DNA from 3 places in the Terrihabitans aquatilis genome. Region 1 is predicted to be linked to each of the others. Evidence: predicted binding sites of a transcription regulator. Region 1 holds the regulator's gene; each other region holds the start of a gene.

Evidence for each region. The regulator LexA, encoded in region 1, represses DNA repair genes until DNA is damaged. The targets are predictions, from matches to a motif close to TGTTCNNNNTGTGTTCNG.
Region 2: ACQ6S1_RS13465 (helicase-related protein) is a predicted target of LexA. The motif match lies at 2,929-2,946, and genes of this name have one in related genera.
Region 3: ACQ6S1_RS14675 (PA0069 family radical SAM protein) is a predicted target of LexA. The motif match lies at 3,175-3,192, and genes of this name have one in related genera.

The regions. Positions count from the first base shown of each region.
Region 1 is NZ_JBOCUO010000001.1:593,342-599,116, forward strand. It holds gene trmFO (methylenetetrahydrofolate--tRNA-(uracil(54)-C(5))-methyltransferase (FADH(2)-oxidizing) TrmFO) at 6-1,409, shown strand; gene lexA (transcriptional repressor LexA) at 1,525-2,229, shown strand; gene ACQ6S1_RS03020 (ComEC/Rec2 family competence protein) at 2,254-4,347, opposite strand; gene gltX (glutamate--tRNA ligase) at 4,636-5,775, shown strand, end outside.
Region 2 is NZ_JBOCUO010000003.1:515,025-520,799, reverse strand. It holds gene ACQ6S1_RS13465 (helicase-related protein) at 1-2,874, opposite strand, end outside; gene ACQ6S1_RS13460 (DUF3108 domain-containing protein) at 3,160-4,044, opposite strand; gene rpmB (50S ribosomal protein L28) at 4,317-4,622, shown strand; gene ACQ6S1_RS13450 (queuosine precursor transporter) at 4,640-5,254, shown strand; gene ACQ6S1_RS13445 (esterase-like activity of phytase family protein) at 5,257-5,775, opposite strand, start outside.
Region 3 is NZ_JBOCUO010000003.1:770,805-776,579, forward strand. It holds gene ACQ6S1_RS14655 (F0F1 ATP synthase subunit B) at 1-2, shown strand, start outside; gene ACQ6S1_RS14660 (F0F1 ATP synthase subunit B family protein) at 8-493, shown strand; gene rnhB (ribonuclease HII) at 687-1,406, opposite strand; gene ACQ6S1_RS14670 (VOC family protein) at 1,455-1,901, opposite strand; gene ACQ6S1_RS14675 (PA0069 family radical SAM protein) at 2,021-3,154, opposite strand; gene ACQ6S1_RS14680 (glycosyltransferase) at 3,261-3,932, shown strand; gene moaB (molybdenum cofactor biosynthesis protein B) at 3,923-4,480, opposite strand; gene ACQ6S1_RS14690 (hypothetical protein) at 4,503-5,624, shown strand; gene ypfJ (KPN_02809 family neutral zinc metallopeptidase) at 5,621-5,775, opposite strand, start outside.

The DNA of each region.
Region 1 (5,775 bases):
GCCCCATGACACCCATCCATATTGTCGGCGGCGGTCTCGCCGGGTCCGAAGCCGCCTGGCAGATCGCGCAGGCGGGCGTGCCGGTCGTTCTCCACGAAATGCGTCCAGTCCGCTCGACCGAAGCCCACCAGACCCAGAATCTCGCCGAGCTCGTCTGCTCCAACTCCTTCCGCTCGGATGACAGCGAGAGCAACGCCGTAGGCTTGCTGCATTGGGAGATGCGACAACTCGATTCGCTCATCATGCGCATGGCCGACTCGCATCAGGTGCCCGCGGGCGGCGCACTCGCCGTGGACCGGGACGGTTTTTCGGCCGACGTGACCGCAGCGCTGGAAGCCCATCCTCTGGTGACATTGGCTCGTGAAGAGATCGCGGGGCTGCCGCCGGAAGATTGGGACAATGTCATCGTCGCGACCGGCCCCCTCACCTCCGAGGCATTTGCCCAGGCCGTGCGCGATCTGACGGGACGCGATTCCCTGGCCTTCTTCGATGCGATAGCGCCCATCGTGCACTTCGATTCCATCGACATGGATGTGTGCTGGTTCCAGTCGCGTTACGACAAGGCTGGCCCGGGAGGCAGCGGCGCGGACTACATCAACTGCCCGCTGGACCGGGATCAGTACGAGGTCTTCGTGGATGCTCTTCTCACGGGCGAGCGGGTGGACTTCAAGGATTGGGAGGCCACCACCCCATATTTTGACGGCTGCCTGCCGATCGAGGTGATGGCCGAGCGGGGCCGCGAGACCCTGCGCCACGGACCGATGAAGCCCATGGGCCTGACCAATCCGCGCAATCCAAGTGTGAAGCCCTACGCGGTGGTGCAATTGCGCCAGGACAACGCTCTGGGCACCTTGTTCAACATGGTGGGCTTCCAGACCAAGCTGCGCCACGGCGTCCAGGCCGACACGTTTCGGATGATCCCGGGTCTGGAGAAAGCGGAATTCGCCCGTCTTGGCGGCCTGCACCGCAACACGTTTCTCGATTCGCCCAGGCTGCTCGATCGAACGCTCCGCCTGAAGGCGCAGACCCGTTTGCGCTTTGCCGGCCAGATCACCGGATGTGAGGGTTATGTCGAAAGCGCCTCGGTCGGGCTGCTGGCAGGCCGGTTCGCGGCGGACGAGCGGCTGGGCCGGAAACTGGAGATCCCGCCGCCCTTGACGGCCATGGGCGCCCTGCTCGGCCACATCACCGGCGGCCATATCGAAGCCAATGGAGACGAGAACACGAAGCGCAGCTTTCAGCCCATGAATATCAATTTCGGGCTGTTTCCACCCTACGAAGGTGCCTTGAGGGGCGAGAATGGCGAGCGTGTTCGTGGAGCGGCGAAAAGCGCCGCCAAAAAGCGGGCACTGACGGGCCGGGCTAAGGAAGCATTTCAAGCATGGGCAGGTGAGACCGCTGACGGCTGACTGCGTTTCGCGATCCGTCTAAACCATCGTGCAAACCGGATGTTAACCATTGCGGAACACATAAGGAACAGCTACCAATGTGTTCCTGATTTGTTTCGATATTCGGAGAGGCACCATGCTCACGCGTAAGCAGCACGAGCTTCTGCGTTACATCCATGAGCGCCTCAAGGAATCGGGCGTGCCTCCCTCGTTCGACGAGATGAAGGAAGCGCTGAACCTGCGGTCCAAATCCGGCATCCATCGCCTGATCACCGCACTGGAGGAGCGCGGCTTCATCCGCCGGCTGCCCAATCGAGCGCGCGCCCTGGAAGTGCTGAAACTGCCCGAGGCGGTTGCGCCCCGTCTGAGACCCGCAGCCGGCAAGTTCCAGCCCAGCGTGATCGAAGGGGATCTCGGCAAAGCGCGGCTACGGGCTGATGATGACGAGGAAGCGGTGCCGTCCGCGTTCGTGCCCGTCATGGGCCGTATCGCTGCCGGTGTCCCGATCGAGGCGATTCAGACGCGAAGCCACACCATAGCCGTTCCTCCCGAAATGCTGTCCGGCGGCGAGCATTACGCGCTCGAGGTCCGGGGCGATTCGATGATCGAGGCCGGGATTCTCGAAGGTGATCTGGTGGTGATCCGCAAATCGGACACGGCCAATACCGGCGATATCGTCGTGGCCCTTGTCGATGATGAGGAAGCGACCCTGAAGCGGCTGCGCAAACGCGGCGCGTCCATCGCCCTTGAAGCCGCAAACCCGGCATATGAGACGCGTATTTTCGGACCTGACCGCGTGCGGGTTCAGGGACGGCTCGTGGGTCTCATTCGCAGGTATTGAGGCTCGCTCGCCACCGCTTCCGATCTAGAAATCCCCGGTGACGAGGGCCTCTGGATCTGTCTCGTCGTTATCATCTTCGGGCACGGAATCGGCTTCGTTCCCGTCCGAGGCTATCGCGGCGAAGGATGGTCCGGCGGGCGGATGGGTAATCGGGTCCCAGATCCGACGAGCGGTATCGGCGCGCGAGATCGCGAAAGTACCGTCCGGCCGGTGCGTAAGGGCCATGGCGCCACCCTCCGCTAAATCTGTTCCGTCGATAACAAGGCTCTTCGTCCTGCAGTCTGGCGGTGCGATCAACCGCGTCACGACGATCGCTGCGCGTTGGCAATCTTCACGCAGCGCGGCATAGGTCCAATTCAGGGCCAGGAACCCGCCTTTTTCCATCGGAAGCGTGCAGCCGAAGCTGTCGCAATGCACCTCCGCCGCAACGCTCGGATCGCGCGGTGATCGCGTGTCCCCATCTGCGGCAAGCCAGTTCTGCGCCGCGAAACCCGCGAACCGCACCCCACTGACCTGAAGCCGCCCGTCCGGGGCCCTCACCGCTGCCGCGCGACCACCGGCTTCAATGTAGATGTCCGGCCGCCCCGGAAAAGCGGCGAACAGAAGCCCGGCGATGATCGGCGCAATTCCGAGAAGCCGCAGGCGTGTGGTCCATATTGCCGTCCAGCACAGGCCGAGCGCGAGCAGCAAAACACCGACCGGGGAAAAAGCGGCCATCCCGGTATTGGCGCCCGGCCAGGAGGCGATCCAGTACGCGGTCTGGAGCATCAATTCGATGCCATATCCCATGACGATCCAGGCCGGAGCATCCAGCCCAAACGGCATCAATAAGAATCCGATGAGGGCGAAGGGCATGATGAGCGTGCTGACTAGCGGCAGGGCAAGCAGGTTCGACGGCAGGGAATGAAGGGCAATCCGCTGAAAATGGAAGGTCGCGAACGGCGCAGTGGCCAAAGTGGCAAGCACCGTGGTCGCGACGATGCCGCCGAAATACGCAATGACGCGGCCGGATAATCCCGTACGACGGACGTGAGCTTCCTCCTCAAGATGTTGCAGCCGCGCACGCTCATACCAGGCGACAAGCGCCATCACGGCCGCGAAGGACATCTGGAAACTGGGGCCGATCACCGATTCCGGCGTCAGGACGATGGTGCAAAGGGCCGCAAGCGAGAGGTTGCGCATGGTGACCCCCTGGCGGTCGAAGATGACGGCCACGAACACAACGGCGATCATGATGAAGCTGCGCTGCGCTGCAACCTCGACACCCGACAGATACAGGTAACCGCAGGCACCGAGCAGTGCGACGAATGCCCCGATTTTCTTCGCCGGAAAACGAAGTCCGAAGCCCGGAATGAGGACCAGCATCACACGGAGCGCCGTGAACAGCGTGCCGCCGAACAACGCCATATGAAGGCCCGAGATCGAGATGACGTGGTAGAGACCGGCGGTCCGCAGCGCGTCGTTTGCGCTCGTCGAAATATCTCCCCGCTGACCCGTCACCAACGCCGCTGCGATGGCGCCTGCATCGCCTGGCACCACCGCCAAGACACGAGCGGTAATTGCGTTGCGCAATCGGTCGGTCGCGGCCGAAAAGCGACCGCCAAGGGTGAGGGTTGGCGGCTCCAGGATACGGACCGCGCGCCCCTCGCTGCCAACGGCGCCCAATTGCTGGAAAAAGGCCTGCCGGGCGAAATCATAGCCTCCCGGGCGTACGGCACCTGGCGGCGGTCGCCACAGAGCCTCAACCGAAACACGCGCCCCGGCCTGGACCTGACGCGCACCCGTCGCGGAAACCCGGACATAAGTGGGCAATTGGCCAGCAGGCACATTCGCCAGAGTTTCGATGCGGATCAGCAGGCGGGTACGGCCGCGCCCTCGGGGCTCGACACGCTCGACGATGCCGATCGCCTCGCCCCGCACGGATCGCTCAAGAATATGTCCGCGAACCTGTTCCACTCGCAGGGCCGCGGAGAAGAAGCCTCCCGCGACGATGGTGGCGACGGCACCGGCCATGAACAATCGCGGGCGAGCGCGGGCAGCAAAGGACGCCAGCGCCAAGGCCAGAAATACGGCGCCAGCCACCCAGGCCGATGGGTCCGCCGGAACGGAAAAGAACAACAAGACTCCGGCGATCGCGCAAACCGGGAGCCAAAGAAAAAAGCGACCTCTATCCCGCTCCTCGTCCAGACACCTCGATAGCCAGCCGAACACGGCCCGGCCCACGTCCGAAACTGCCAGGGGGATCGAGGCGGCATAGCGCGCGGATGCGCGATCGCTGCGATCTATGCGTTGCCCCTGGTCGGCCACCCCGTTCCCCTTTTCCCGCGCGGCATGCTACACGGACCCGCGTTGAAAGCCCCAATGCTGGTGCATTTCCCCCATCTCTTCGTCAAAGCGCACACCACCATGTCCGATCCCGTGATTGTTCGTTTCGCACCCTCGCCCACCGGGTTCCTGCATATCGGTGGCGCGCGCACGGCCCTGTTCAATTGGCTGTTTGCAAAATCCAAGGGCGGCAAAATGCTGCTGCGCATCGAGGACACGGATCGCGCGCGCTCCACGCAGGAGGCGATAGATGCCATTCTCGACGGGTTGACCTGGCTCGGCCTCGATTGGGACGGTGATCCGGTCTTCCAGTTCGCACGCGCCGATCGACACCGGGATGTAGTCGAAACGCTCCTGGCGGAGGGTAAAGCCTATCGATGCTATGCCACAGCCGAGGAACTGGAGCAGATGCGCGCCGATGCCCTGGCCGCCGGCCGCCCGCCCCGCTACGACGGGCGCTGGCGCGATCGCGACCCTGCCGAGGCTCCGGCAGGTGCGAAACCCGTCATCCGCCTTCGCGTGAACAATGACGGCGAGACTGTTGTAGAAGATGCCGTGCAGGGCACGGTGACGTTCCCCAATGCCGATCTCGACGACCTCGTATTGCTGCGTTCCGACGGCACGCCGACCTACATGCTGGCCGTGGTTGTGGACGATCACGACATGGGCATCACCGACGTGGTGCGTGGAGTCGACCACCTGACCAACGCCGCCCGGCAGATTCAGATCTACCGGGCGCTTGGGTGGAATGTTCCCCGCATGGCGCACATCCCGCTCATCCATGGTTCGGATGGCGCAAAACTCTCGAAACGGCATGGCGCTCTCGGCGTCGAAGCTTATCGGGAGATGGGATATATGCCGGCAGCGCTTCGCAATTATCTCGTCCGGCTGGGCTGGAGCCATGGAGACCAGGAGATCTTCACCTCGGAGGAGATGATTTCGGCTTTCGACTTCTCCGCCGTCGGTCGATCGCCCTCCCGCTTCGACTATGGCCGCCTAGAGAATCTCAACGGTCATTACATGCGCGCCACGCCCGACGACGAGCTCATGGCATTGTTCGCGGAAGCGCTTCCCTATCTGCCGGGCGGCAAAGCAGCGAAAGCTCGCCTTGATGGTGGACTGTGGGATGCGCTGCGGACCATGCTTCCGTCGATGAAGGAACGCTCAAAGAATTTCATTGAACTGCTTGATAATGCGAGCTTCCTGCTTGTAGACCGACCT
Region 2 (5,775 bases), on a different contig from region 1:
GGCGCCCGTCACGGCCTCGATTGCCGCGACGTTCATGTCCTGCGCGAGAGGGTCGGCCGACGTGCCCGCGCCGCCTTCGACGGGAAGCACGGCCTCGGTCTCCACGGCTGCCGCTTGGCCTTCGCTCACGCTCGCGTCATCGGGCTCGGAATCCACCGCGACGGGTTCCGCTTCCGCTTCAACGGCAGGCTGCTCGCCGACCGGTGCCACGGCCTCGGGCTCGGTCTGCGCGGCATCGGCCGCGCCCTCCTCCGGGGTGACGGGTGCGTCGGCATCGGCGGCCGGGGCATCCTCGACCATTGCGCCCTCACCGCCCGCCTCTGCGATGTCCGCCGCCAGTTCCGTGCCCTCCGCCGAAGCCGTGGGCTCCGCGACCGCAATCTCAGCCGGAGCGACCGGTGCCGGCTTGCGCTCCATGCGATAGCCGAGGGAGCGCAGGATGTTGGCGAAATCGTCGCCGGAACAGCCGGTCAGCGACGTCATGGCCACGGTCACGGTGAAGCCGTTGCCCTCCGCCGCGCCGGCCGGGGCCTCGCCCGAGGTCAAGCCGGGGCGATAGGCGATGGCGGGGCGGATGAGATCGGCCAGCCGCTCCAGAATGTCGACGCGCACCGCGCGGTCGTGGCAGACGCGATAGCCAAGCACGCGGTAGAGATCCTTCGGCACGCGCGCATCGGCCTTGAAACTGGTGCGCCCGCTCGCCGCCAGTGCGGGGATCTCGTCGAGCCCTTCCGGAGGAACGGCCTGCCCCAGCGCCCAGAGCTGCGCGGCCAACTGGCGCGGCGCGGGCTTCAGAAGCGCGGGCAGATAAAGATGATAGGCGCCGAAGCGCACGCCCAGCGCACGCAGCGCGGCGCGGCCGTCCTGGTCGAGCGTCTTCACGTCGTCGGAGACGCGCGTGCGGTCGAGCACGCCCAGCGCTTCGACGATCTGGAAGCCGAGGCCCCGCGCCAGTCCGGTCAGGCTCTCCGAAGCCTCCATGATGCGCAGCGGGCCGAGCAGCTTCTGGATCTGGGAATCGATCCACAGCTGGAGGCGACCTTCCGCGCGCTCGTGATCCGGCGGCGCCAGGGTATCGTCGGCCAAAAGCCGCGCCCGCGGATGCAGCGCCCGATCACCGGGCACCAGCTTGCCCACCGGCTCGCCCAGCCAGCGCAGCACGCCGTCCGACGACATGACGATGTCGGCATCCGGCGCGGCGGCCAGCCGCTCCGCCCGCTTTGCGTATTCCGGTCCCAGCGCCTTCTGCGCGGCGGCACGCACGGCCTTGCCGTCCGGCCCCTCGGATGAGGTGTCCGCCGTGAAGCGGAACGCCGACAGGCGCCCGACATGCTGGCCCTCGACGAGCACGTCGCCGTTTGCGTCTACTTCTGCCTCGATCATGCCTTTGTCCCTGAGGCGCCGCATCAAGACACTTGAGCGACGGTCGACGAAACGCTGCGTCAGCCGTTCGTGCAGCGCGTCCGAAAGCTTGTCCTCTACAGTGCGCGTGAGCGCCTGCCAATGCGTAGGATCAAACAGCCAGTCCGCACGGTTGGCCACGAAGGTCCAGGTGCGGATGTGCGCGATGCGTGCCGACAGCGTATCGATATCGCCATCGGTGCGGTCGCATTGCGCAACCTGGCGGGCGAACCAATCCTGCGAGATTCGCCCTTGCCGCATCAGGAAACCATAGATCGTCATTGCGATCTCGGCGTGAGCGGCCGGCGACACCTTACGATAATCCGGGACCTGGCACACCTCCCACAGCCGCTCCACAGCGTCGCGGTCCGTGGCCAGCGCGCGCATTTCCGGATCGGCGATCGCGCGCTCCAGCACGATCACGTCCTCGCCGGTCGGCGCCTTGGTCAGCCCGGGCTCCTGGGGCAGCACGGAAAGGCTGGCCTGCAGGCGGGCCAGCGAGCGGAAATCCAGCTCGGAATTGCGCCATTGCAGCACGCGCACGGGGTCGAAGCTGTGGCTCTCGATGCGTTCCACGAGTTCCGCCTCGAAGCCGTCGCAGCGCCCCGTGGTGCCGAAGGTACCGTTGCGCATGTGGCGGCCCGCACGGCCTGCGATCTGCGCAAATTCGGAGGGGTTGAGGCGGCGGAACTGAAAGCCGTCGAACTTTCGGTCGCCGGCAAAGGCGATGTGGTCGACGTCGAGGTTCAGCCCCATGCCGATCGCATCCGTGGCGATCAGATATTCGACGTCACCCGATTGGTAGAGTTCGACCTGGGCGTTGCGGGTGCGCGGCGACAGCGCCCCCAGCACCACCGCCGCCCCGCCCCGCTGGCGGCGGATCAATTCGGCGATCGCGTACACTTCCGAAGCCGAGAACGCGACGATCGCGGTGCGGCGCGGCAGGCGGGTGATCTTCTTCTCGCCGGCAAAGGTCAGGGTGGAAAGGCGCGGCCGGCCCAGAATGCTCGCACCGGGCAGAAGATGCTCGATCAGGGGCCGCATGGTCGCCGCGCCCAGCAGCAGCGTCTCCTGCCGCCCGCGCATGTTCAGAATGCGGTCGGTGAACACGTGCCCGCGGTCGAGGTCGGCGGCCAGCTGGATCTCGTCGATCGCCACGAAGTCGACGTCGATGTCTTTTGGCATCGCCTCGATGGTCGAGACCCAGAACCGCGTGTTCCTCGGCTTGATCTTCTCTTCGCCGGTGATGAGTGCCACCTTGTCGGCGCCCACCTTCTCCACCACGCGCTGATAGACCTCGCGCGCCAGAAGCCTCAGCGGCAGGCCGATCACGCCGCTCGGCTGCGCCACCATGCGTTCGATGGCCAGATGCGTCTTGCCGGTATTGGTCGGCCCGAGCACGGCGGTGACGCCCCGGCCCCGGACGGCGGGTGGATTGGCGTTGGTCGGCATCGGGCGGGTTTTGACATCCATCAGGAAGGGAGCGCCGAAAGATCAGGCCGGCGGGTCAATGCGCATCCCCAATCTGGGAACGTTGACCGAACAAATCCAGCCCGAATCGCTTACCTCGCGGGAATCACGTTTCGTTCGCCGCGCGCGTCTTAAGGATTTGGCCGTAGCGTGAACGGAGCCGGTCCGAATCGGAGACCACATGATGTTCCGGTTCCGGTCCCGCATCATGCGGCCCTTCTGCCCGAGGAACATACAAGATCTGGCGGCGCGGGAAACAGCCGCCTGTGCATAACCGGACGAAAAAGGTTAACGCGTCGTCCGCAATTGGAACGTCGCGTCGAGCGGCGCAGCCTCTGCGCGCTTGGTGCCGCCGCTGGCGGTGAATTCCTCGGCCTCCAGGATCATGGTGCCGATCTTGGTGCCGAGCGAGACTTTCCAGGGTGCCAGGAGATTGGTGCCGTCTATGGGCACCAGCCAGGCCTCCATGCTCTGATTGTTCTCCATGTACTCGACGCCCGCCACCTTGCGATGGCCGGCGACGGCCTTGTAGTTCGCACGGCACACCAGGGCCTGCCCCTCATAGCCCTTCAGCGATTTCACCTGCTCGGTGCGCAGATAGGACAGCCGGATGTCGAAACGCTCGGTGCCCTCGAAGATGCGCAGCACGCGGTTGCAGTTCGCGGCGTCCAACGGCGCGCCGTCCACCGATACCGGCATCATCAGGGCGCTGATGGGATCGATCACATTGTTGCGGTGCGCCTGCGTGATCGGCACGCGATCGGCGCGGTAAGGCACAGGCGGCGTCACCAGTTCGCGCCGCACCTTGCCGCGCGACAGGGCGATGCGGATCGAGCGTTTTTCGGAGCTGTCCTTGGTGTCGATCGCGGCGCTGACAGGCGACAAACCGCCGGGGATCACCGTTCCCACCGCCTTGCCGCTCATCGCGAAGCCGATGCCGTCGGCGCCGAAATCCACGCTGTAGCGGCCTTCCTGCGGCAGCGAGGCGGTCAGCGTACCGGTCGCGAACACGATGGGCAGATAGGACAGGCGGGCATTGTATTTGGCGGTCAGCTTGGTTTCGGCCTGCGCCTGCATCGGCACGGACAAGGCGGCAGATGCCGCCAGTGCCGCCACGGCAAGCCGTCGGCGGATCGCCCGCCTGTCGTTGTCCCTGCTGCCTGTATGGGTCATGATACCGTGTGCCGCGCCGCGCAAATCAGCCTTAACAATGCGGCAGGACGCGGCCCGCGTCGAGAGTCCGGCGCCGTTTCCGGGGCAGGCGTTGCCGCGCGGACTCACTTCGGCCGCGCGAAAAGCCGTCCTTACCTTGACCTTGCGCCCCGCCTGCGCCTATACAGCCGCACCTTCGAGCGCCCCGGCTCTCGGGGTCGGTCTTCTTTTATCCAAGGAGGATCGGCTTCCAGCCCGCTCGGTCCGAAATCTCTCTTGTATGGAGCACTGCGATGACGCGGCGCTGCGAACTGACTGGTAAATCCGTGCTGGTGGGCAACCTCGTCAGCCATTCCAACCGCAAGACGAAGCGCCGCTTCCTGCCGAATCTCGTGCAGGTATCGCTGCTCTCCGATGTTCTGAAGCAGTCGGTGCGCCTGCGCGTCACGACCCATGCCCTGCGCTCGGTCGAGCATCGCGGCGGTCTCGACGCGTTCCTCCTGAAGGCCTCCGACGACGAGCTGTCGCAGAAGGCTCGCGAGATCAAGAAGAAGATCCGCAAGGCCGGCGAAGACACCGCGGAAGCTGCGGCGGCCTGAGGCCGTCCGTCTCGCCGATGACGGACAGAAGCGCCCCTAGCGCGCTCTTCCTGCCGATCCTGGCCATGGCCGGGGTCGTGCTGCTGTCCAATTTCGCGGTCCAATACCCGATCGAATATTTCGGTCTGCGCGATTTCCTTACCTGGGGCGCGCTGACCTATCCGCTCGCCTTTCTCGTCAACGATCTGACGAACCGGCGGTTCGGGCCCCGCCTCACACGGCGGGTGATCTATGTCGGCTTCGCGCTGGCCGTTGTGCTGTCGTTCTGGCTAGCCACGCCACGCATCGCTTTGGCCTCCGGCACGGCCTTCCTGTTCGGCCAATTGCTCGACGTCTCGGTTTTCAACCGTCTGCGCCGCCTGCAATGGTGGCGCGCGCCCCTGGCCGGCGGGCTGCTCGGCTCGGCGCTCGACACGGCCATTTTCTTCTCCATGGCGTTTGCCGGTGTCGCCGACATGTCCGAACCGGTCACCTATGGCTTGGCCGGCATGGGCGTCACGGTCCCGTTGTGGGTCGGCCTCGCCTTCTTCGATTTCGTGGTCAAGGTCAGCATGGCGCTGATCCTTCTGCTGCCCTACGGCGCGCTGATGAGCCGTGTCCGTCCCATAGAAGCGGTGCGCGTCGGCCGCTGACGTTATTGCGCTGACGTCGCCTCAGCCGACATCCCGAATTGCAGCATCACCGTGCGCTGAAACAGGCTCATATTGTCATCCGACATCAGCGTTAGCACAATCGTGCCGTCCGGCGCACGATGTGCCGAGATCGCCTCCATGTTGTCGATCTCGTGCGCAAGCGAGGCTTCCATCAGCACCTCGCCGTCCAGCACAGCCCCCGCCTTTACGTCCGCTCCCGCGATACGCCGCACGCGCATGTGCAGCGACAGAGGTTTGCGGTAACGCCGTTCCAGAAGAACGAGGTCGCCGTCCGGATCGAATATCGCATCGGTCACCGCATAGCCGTCGCGCGCCGCAACCGAAAGCCGTTTCGCCGCCGACTCGCCTTCTGGATCGACCAGCCAGCCGGCATGATGCCCGTCCTTGCCGAACGCCTCTTCGGAGATCACCAGCAATCGTCCGGCCTCCGGCGCACCGACGGGCACGCGGGCGATCGATTCGAGCCCGGTGTTTCCCGGCAGGCCTGAGACCTCCTTCGG
Region 3 (5,775 bases), on a different contig from region 1:
GACGCGGATGTTGATGACTGCCGAATTCTGGGTCCTCGCAGCCTTCATCATCTTCATCGTCCTGATGATGTATGTCGGCGTTCACAAGAAGATCATCGGTTCGCTCGACGCACGTTCCAAGCGCATCGCTGACGATATCGATGAGGCGCGCCGTCTGCGCGAAGAGGCACAGCGCGTCCTTGCCGAATACGAGCGCAAGCGGCTTGACGCCGAGAACGAGGCAGAGGCGATTGTCGCGTCCGCCCGCACCGAGGCCCAGCGCATTGCCGATGAGGCCAAGACCAAGGCCGAGGACTTCGTAGCCCGTCGCACGAAGATGGCGGAAGTGAAGATTGCCCAGGCCGAGGTTCAGGCCTTAGCGGAGGTCCGTGCGGTTGCGGCCGATGCCGCGACGGCCGCTGCGGCGACCATTCTGCAGAGCAAGACGGCCGGTGCCGCGGGTGACGAGCTCCTGCAGCGCGGTCTCCAGGAAGTCCGCACCAAGCTTCACTGAAAAAGTTCATCAAAAAATAGAAAAAGCCGCTCTTCGGAGCGGCTTTTTTCTTGGGCATACAGGAACAAGCCTCGCCACCGTGCATTCCCCACAAGTGCAAGGTTTCTGGAGGCAAAAATGTTCAAGGGTGGTCTTTTGTGGCTGATCGGTATTCCGCTCCCGATCATCATCGTGCTCTGGCTGACCGGCTTTCTCAGCTGATCAGCTGATCGCCCTCCGTAAGGAGCGCTAATTCTTTTTGAAGTGGCTCGCCGCCGCTTCGTATCTCCCACGCAAGACGCACCGGCGCGAAGCTGCGGCGGTGATGGCAGGTGGGGCCCAATCGGGCCAAAGCCGCACGATGTTCGCGGGTTCCATATCCGACGTGCCGCTCGAATCCATATCCTTCGACGCTCTGCGCCAATCGCCGCATGAGCCGGTCGCGCGTCACTTTCGCAATGATCGACGCCGCAGCAATCGATACGAGCTTGGCATCGCCGTCGATGACGGCTTCAGCCGGGCAGGGCAATCCGTTCGGAAATTCCTTCCCGTCCACGAAGACGCGGCCGGGCGCGCGCGGCAATGCGCTGACTGCGGCACACATCGCCCAAAGCGTTGCCTTGCGGATGTCGTCGCGGTCGATGCGCGCCGGTGAAGCAGAGACGAACGCCACTTCGGCGTGTTCCATGATGTCGAGGTAAAGGGCCTCGCGCCTTTCAGGCGTGAGCGCTTTCGAATCGTCGAGGCCCTTCGGAATCTTCCGGGGATTCAGTACGACCGCCGCCGCAACCACCGGGCCTGCCAGCGGTCCACGACCGGCCTCGTCCACGCCGGCCACGATCTCGCATCCATCCTTTATGGAGCGGCGTTCCCGTCGGAAGTCGGGTCCGGGCACACGGCGGATCTGTTTGGAAGCGGGCTTCACGACGGCCATCCCGAATCCTATGCCATGCGAAGGACGAGTCGTCAGCTTGTTCCGCGATTATGTCGCCGGCTTGGAATCCGGAAGGGTGAGGTGGCCCTCGTCATCCAATCGCCAATGGGGGTTGTGGACGATTTCCCAGACATGCCCGTCCGGGTCGGCCACGTAACCGCTGTATCCGCCCCAAAATGTGCGCGCCGGCTCGCGAATCAGTGTTCCGCCGGATGCGACGAATGCTGCGATCAGCTTGTCGGCCTCCAGCATGGACCGTGTGTTGTAGCCGATCGACATGCCGCCTGGCGGCGAATGGGAGGCAAGGCCCTGATCTTGGGCCAGGTCCTCTCGTCCGAACAAGGCAAGAACAAGCCCGCCGCCAAGCTGGAAGAACGCCACGCTGCCATCGCTTTCGCGCGATCTCACCAGACCGACGCGCCCGTAGAAGGCTGCAGCGGCTCCCACATCGGCCACGCCGAGCGTGATGACGCTGATGCGCGATTCCATGACCATCGAGCGGCGCTTTCTATCTGCAGGAGACGGGAGGGATCTGGTGCGACGCCGACCATCCGCCAGAACGACGCTTGCGGAGCAGGCCGAGCTTAAATCGGTTTGACGGGCAGCAGAGATCATCATGCGAACAGCCTCAATTGTTCTCCGGCGCGTACCGGCCGCACGAACAGGTCCTTGCGCAGCGGTTTGCGCTCCGCGTTGAGCTTGAGGCGGCGCGTTGCCAGCTCGAAGCGGCGGCCGATCGTCCAGGCATAGACGCCGTCGCCGATCATGCGCTTTCCCCATTCCGCCTCGTAATCCTTGCCGCCCCGCGTCGAGCGAACGAGGCTCATGACGTGCTTTGCGCGGTCGGGCCTGTGTTCGGCCAGCCATTCCTGAAACAGATCCTTGATTTCGTAGGGAAGGCGCAGCAGCACATATCCGGCACTCACGGCTCCGGCCGCGCGGGCGGCATCGAGCACGCGCTCGATCTCTTCATCGTTCAATGCGGGAATGATGGGCGCCACCATAACGGTGACGGGAATACCGGCCTCGCTCAGCTTCCGAACGGTCTCCAGTCTTTTCGACGGCGTGGGAGCGCGCGGTTCGAGATCGCGCGCCAGCTTCGGATCGAGCGTCGTGATCGAGATGGCGACGCGCGCCAGTCCTTCCGCCGCCATTGGAGCCAGCAGGTCTATGTCCCGCGTCACCAAAGACGATTTGGTGACGATTCCCACGGGGTGCCGCGTCCGGGCCAGAACCTCGATGACGCCGCGTGTGACGCGGTAATGCCGTTCGATGGGCTGGTAGGGATCGGTGTTGGTGCCCAGCGCCATGGTGCGGACTTCGTAGTCCGGCTTCGCGAGTTCCTTCTCCAGAAGCTCAGCCGCGTTCGGCTTCACCGTCAGCTTGCTCTCGAAATCAAGCCCTGGAGACAGGCCGAGATAGGAATGGGTCGGCCGTGCGAAACAATAGACACAGCCGTGCTCGCACCCCCGATAGGGATTGATGGAGCGGTCGAATGAAATGTCGGGCGATTCGTTGCGGGTGATGATCTTGCGCGCGGCTTCGAACGAAATCTCGGTCTTGAAGGGGGGCAGATCGGCCAGCCCTTCCCATCCGTCATCCTCCAGCACGCGCGCATAAGGCTCGAAACGGCCGTCCGGATTGGCGCGGGCACCGCGGCCGCGCCGCCGTTCGGGCGCAATCTCGGCCTGGGCCTCGCCGACAAGCTCATCGCGTTCGTAAGTCAGCAGAGAGGCCGTCGCTGCCATGATGATCTCCTTGGCTCGACTAGAACATAAAGAGAACAAACGGGCAAGTATCGAAAATGTGTGGAATGGCCCTTGCTGCGAATGCGGCGTGCTATAACGCGCCCTCATGATCAGCGTCGTGATACCCAGCCTCGAAAACGAGGATGCCCTGATTGGCACGTTGAGTGCGCTCGTGCCCGCCGCCGCCGACGGCACGGTGCGCGACGTGGTGGTGGTCGACGGGTCGTCAAGCGAACGCATCAGGAAAGTCGCCGAAGGCTGCGGCTGCGTGTATGCGCAAGGCCCCGGTGGCCGGGCCGGCCGGCTGGCGGAAGGAATTCGCCGGGCCAAGGGGGCATGGCTCCTCCTCGTTGAGCCCGGTGGCGAGCCGGATGCGGCATGGACCCGCGAAGCCAGGCTTTTCGTCGAGCGGGAGGAGCGGAAGGGGGCGACGCCCTATCGGGCGGCTGTATTTACCGTGGAGGGCGAAGAGGATGCGGAGGGGCTGATCGCCCGTCTCGGCCATCTGGTGGATCTGCGCGTACGGGCAGGCGCCGTGCTCGTCCATCGCTCGCTGCTGGAGGCGATCGGCGGCGTGCGTCCCGTTCCGGGATTGGAATATGCCGATCTCGTCCAGCGCATCGGAGGGAGGCGATTGGTGCGCCTGCGCTCACGCCTGTTCATTCCGGCTGCTCCGGACGTCCGCGCCCGCCCGAAGCCCGGGTTCGGCCGTGTGCTCGGCGCGGGCCTTCTGGCTCTTCGCGTGCCAGCCCGTTTCGTGGCGCGGTTCTATTCCTGAGGTTTCGCGCCGCGCCGCAAATGCTCGTCGAGCCGCGGCGCGATCTCCACGAAATTGCAGGGCATATGGCGATAATCGAGCTGGCTTTGCAGGATGCCGTCCCAGCCGTCGCGGCAGGCGCCGGGCGATCCTGGCAAGGCAAAGATGAAGGTGCCGCCGGCCACGCCGGCCGTCGCCCGCGATTGAACCGTGGAAACGCCGATCTTCTCAAAGGAAATGCGATGGAAGATGGTCGAAAAGCCATCCATGCGCTTTTCGAACACGGGTTCCAGCGCTTCCGGCGTCACGTCGCGCCCGGTGAAGCCGGTGCCGCCGGTCGTGATGACGACATCGACCTTCGGGTCTGCGATCCAGTGCGCCACCTGTTCGCGGATCGCTTCCACCTCATCGGCAACGATGGCCCGCTCGGCCAGAGTGTGACCTGCCGTCGTCAGGCGCTCGACCAGAACGTCGCCGGATCGATCGTCGGCCAGAACGCGCGTGTCTGAAACGGTCAGCACCGCTATGCTGAGCGGGATGAAGGGGCGGCTCTCATCGATGCGCGGCATGGGCTTCTCCTGTCGGGGCTAGATGGCACTGCGTCCCGTCTTTCTCAACCGTCCGTGCCTTGACGGGGCAAGGGGAGCGATCATGGGCCGCATCCTGTGGGGAGCTTTGCTGGTGAGCCTCGCGCTAGTCGCCGTACTGGCGCTCGCCGACGCGGAATTGCCGGAAGAGCCCGAGGAAGCGATCGCGCGCGAATTGCGCGAGAAGATCACGGCGCCGGCCATCGAGGAGAAGATGGAGGTGGCGCTGGGGCGGGGCGATGTCGAGGAGGCGCGCATGTACGCCGACCTTGCCGTGGAGCACGGTCATGTGCTTCGGCCCGATCTTCTCGAGCGTCTCGCCGCTGCCGAGCAGCCTGGTGCGGCGGCCCAGCGCAACGCGCTTGAGTTCGGCACCGGCTTCGTCACGGGGCAGGGCGCCAGCGTGGCGGGGCTCGCCGGCGCGGTGACATCGGATCTCACCGTCGTGGGAGATGTGCGCGACATCATCCACGAAGGCGGGCTGATGCTGACCGGGCAGCCTTACGATGAGTTGATGCTGGGTCTCGCGACCGTCGGTCTCGCGGCAACCGGCGCGACTGTCGCAACGGGCGGCATGGGCCTGCCCGCCAAGCTCGGCATTTCCGTGCTGAAGGTGGCGCGCCGTGCCGGACATCTCACCGCCGGCCTCGGCCGCTCGCTGGGGCGGGCGGTGCGGGCCAGCGTCGATTTCGACGAAATGGGCAATGTAGTGAAGGCAGCGGCGCGCTTCGATTCAGCGGCCGTTCGCGAGGCGGCTTCTGTCGCGGTCCGGCGCGCATCCACGGGCGACCTGTCACGGATGGTCGGCGACGTGCGCCACATGGCCGATATCACCGGTCCGGGGGAAAGCGTTCGGCTGCTGCGCTACGCGAATACGCCGGAGCAGCTCGCGGATCTGTCGATCATGACCACGCGTTTCGGCCGCACCACACGTGGCGTAGTGGAGCTGACCGGACGCACCAGCCTGCGCGCCTTCAAGGGGGGCGTGCGCATGGTGCGCGTGCTGGCCGAGAACTTCCTGGCCTTTGTGGTCTGGTTCGCGGGTTTGATCGGGATGATCGTCACGCGCGGGGCCGCTCGGCTGGGCTGGCGGCTGGTGCGCCGCCGCCGCCGAATGACGGCCTAGAGGTTCTGGGCTGCGAACGTGTTGCAGGCCTGCACCCGGCCGTTGTCGTAGCCGGTCTTGAACCAGCGCACGCGCTGCGCCGAAGAGCCGTGGGTGAAGGAGTCCGGCACCACCTGGCCCTGCGTCTGCTTCTGGATGCGGTCGTCGCCGA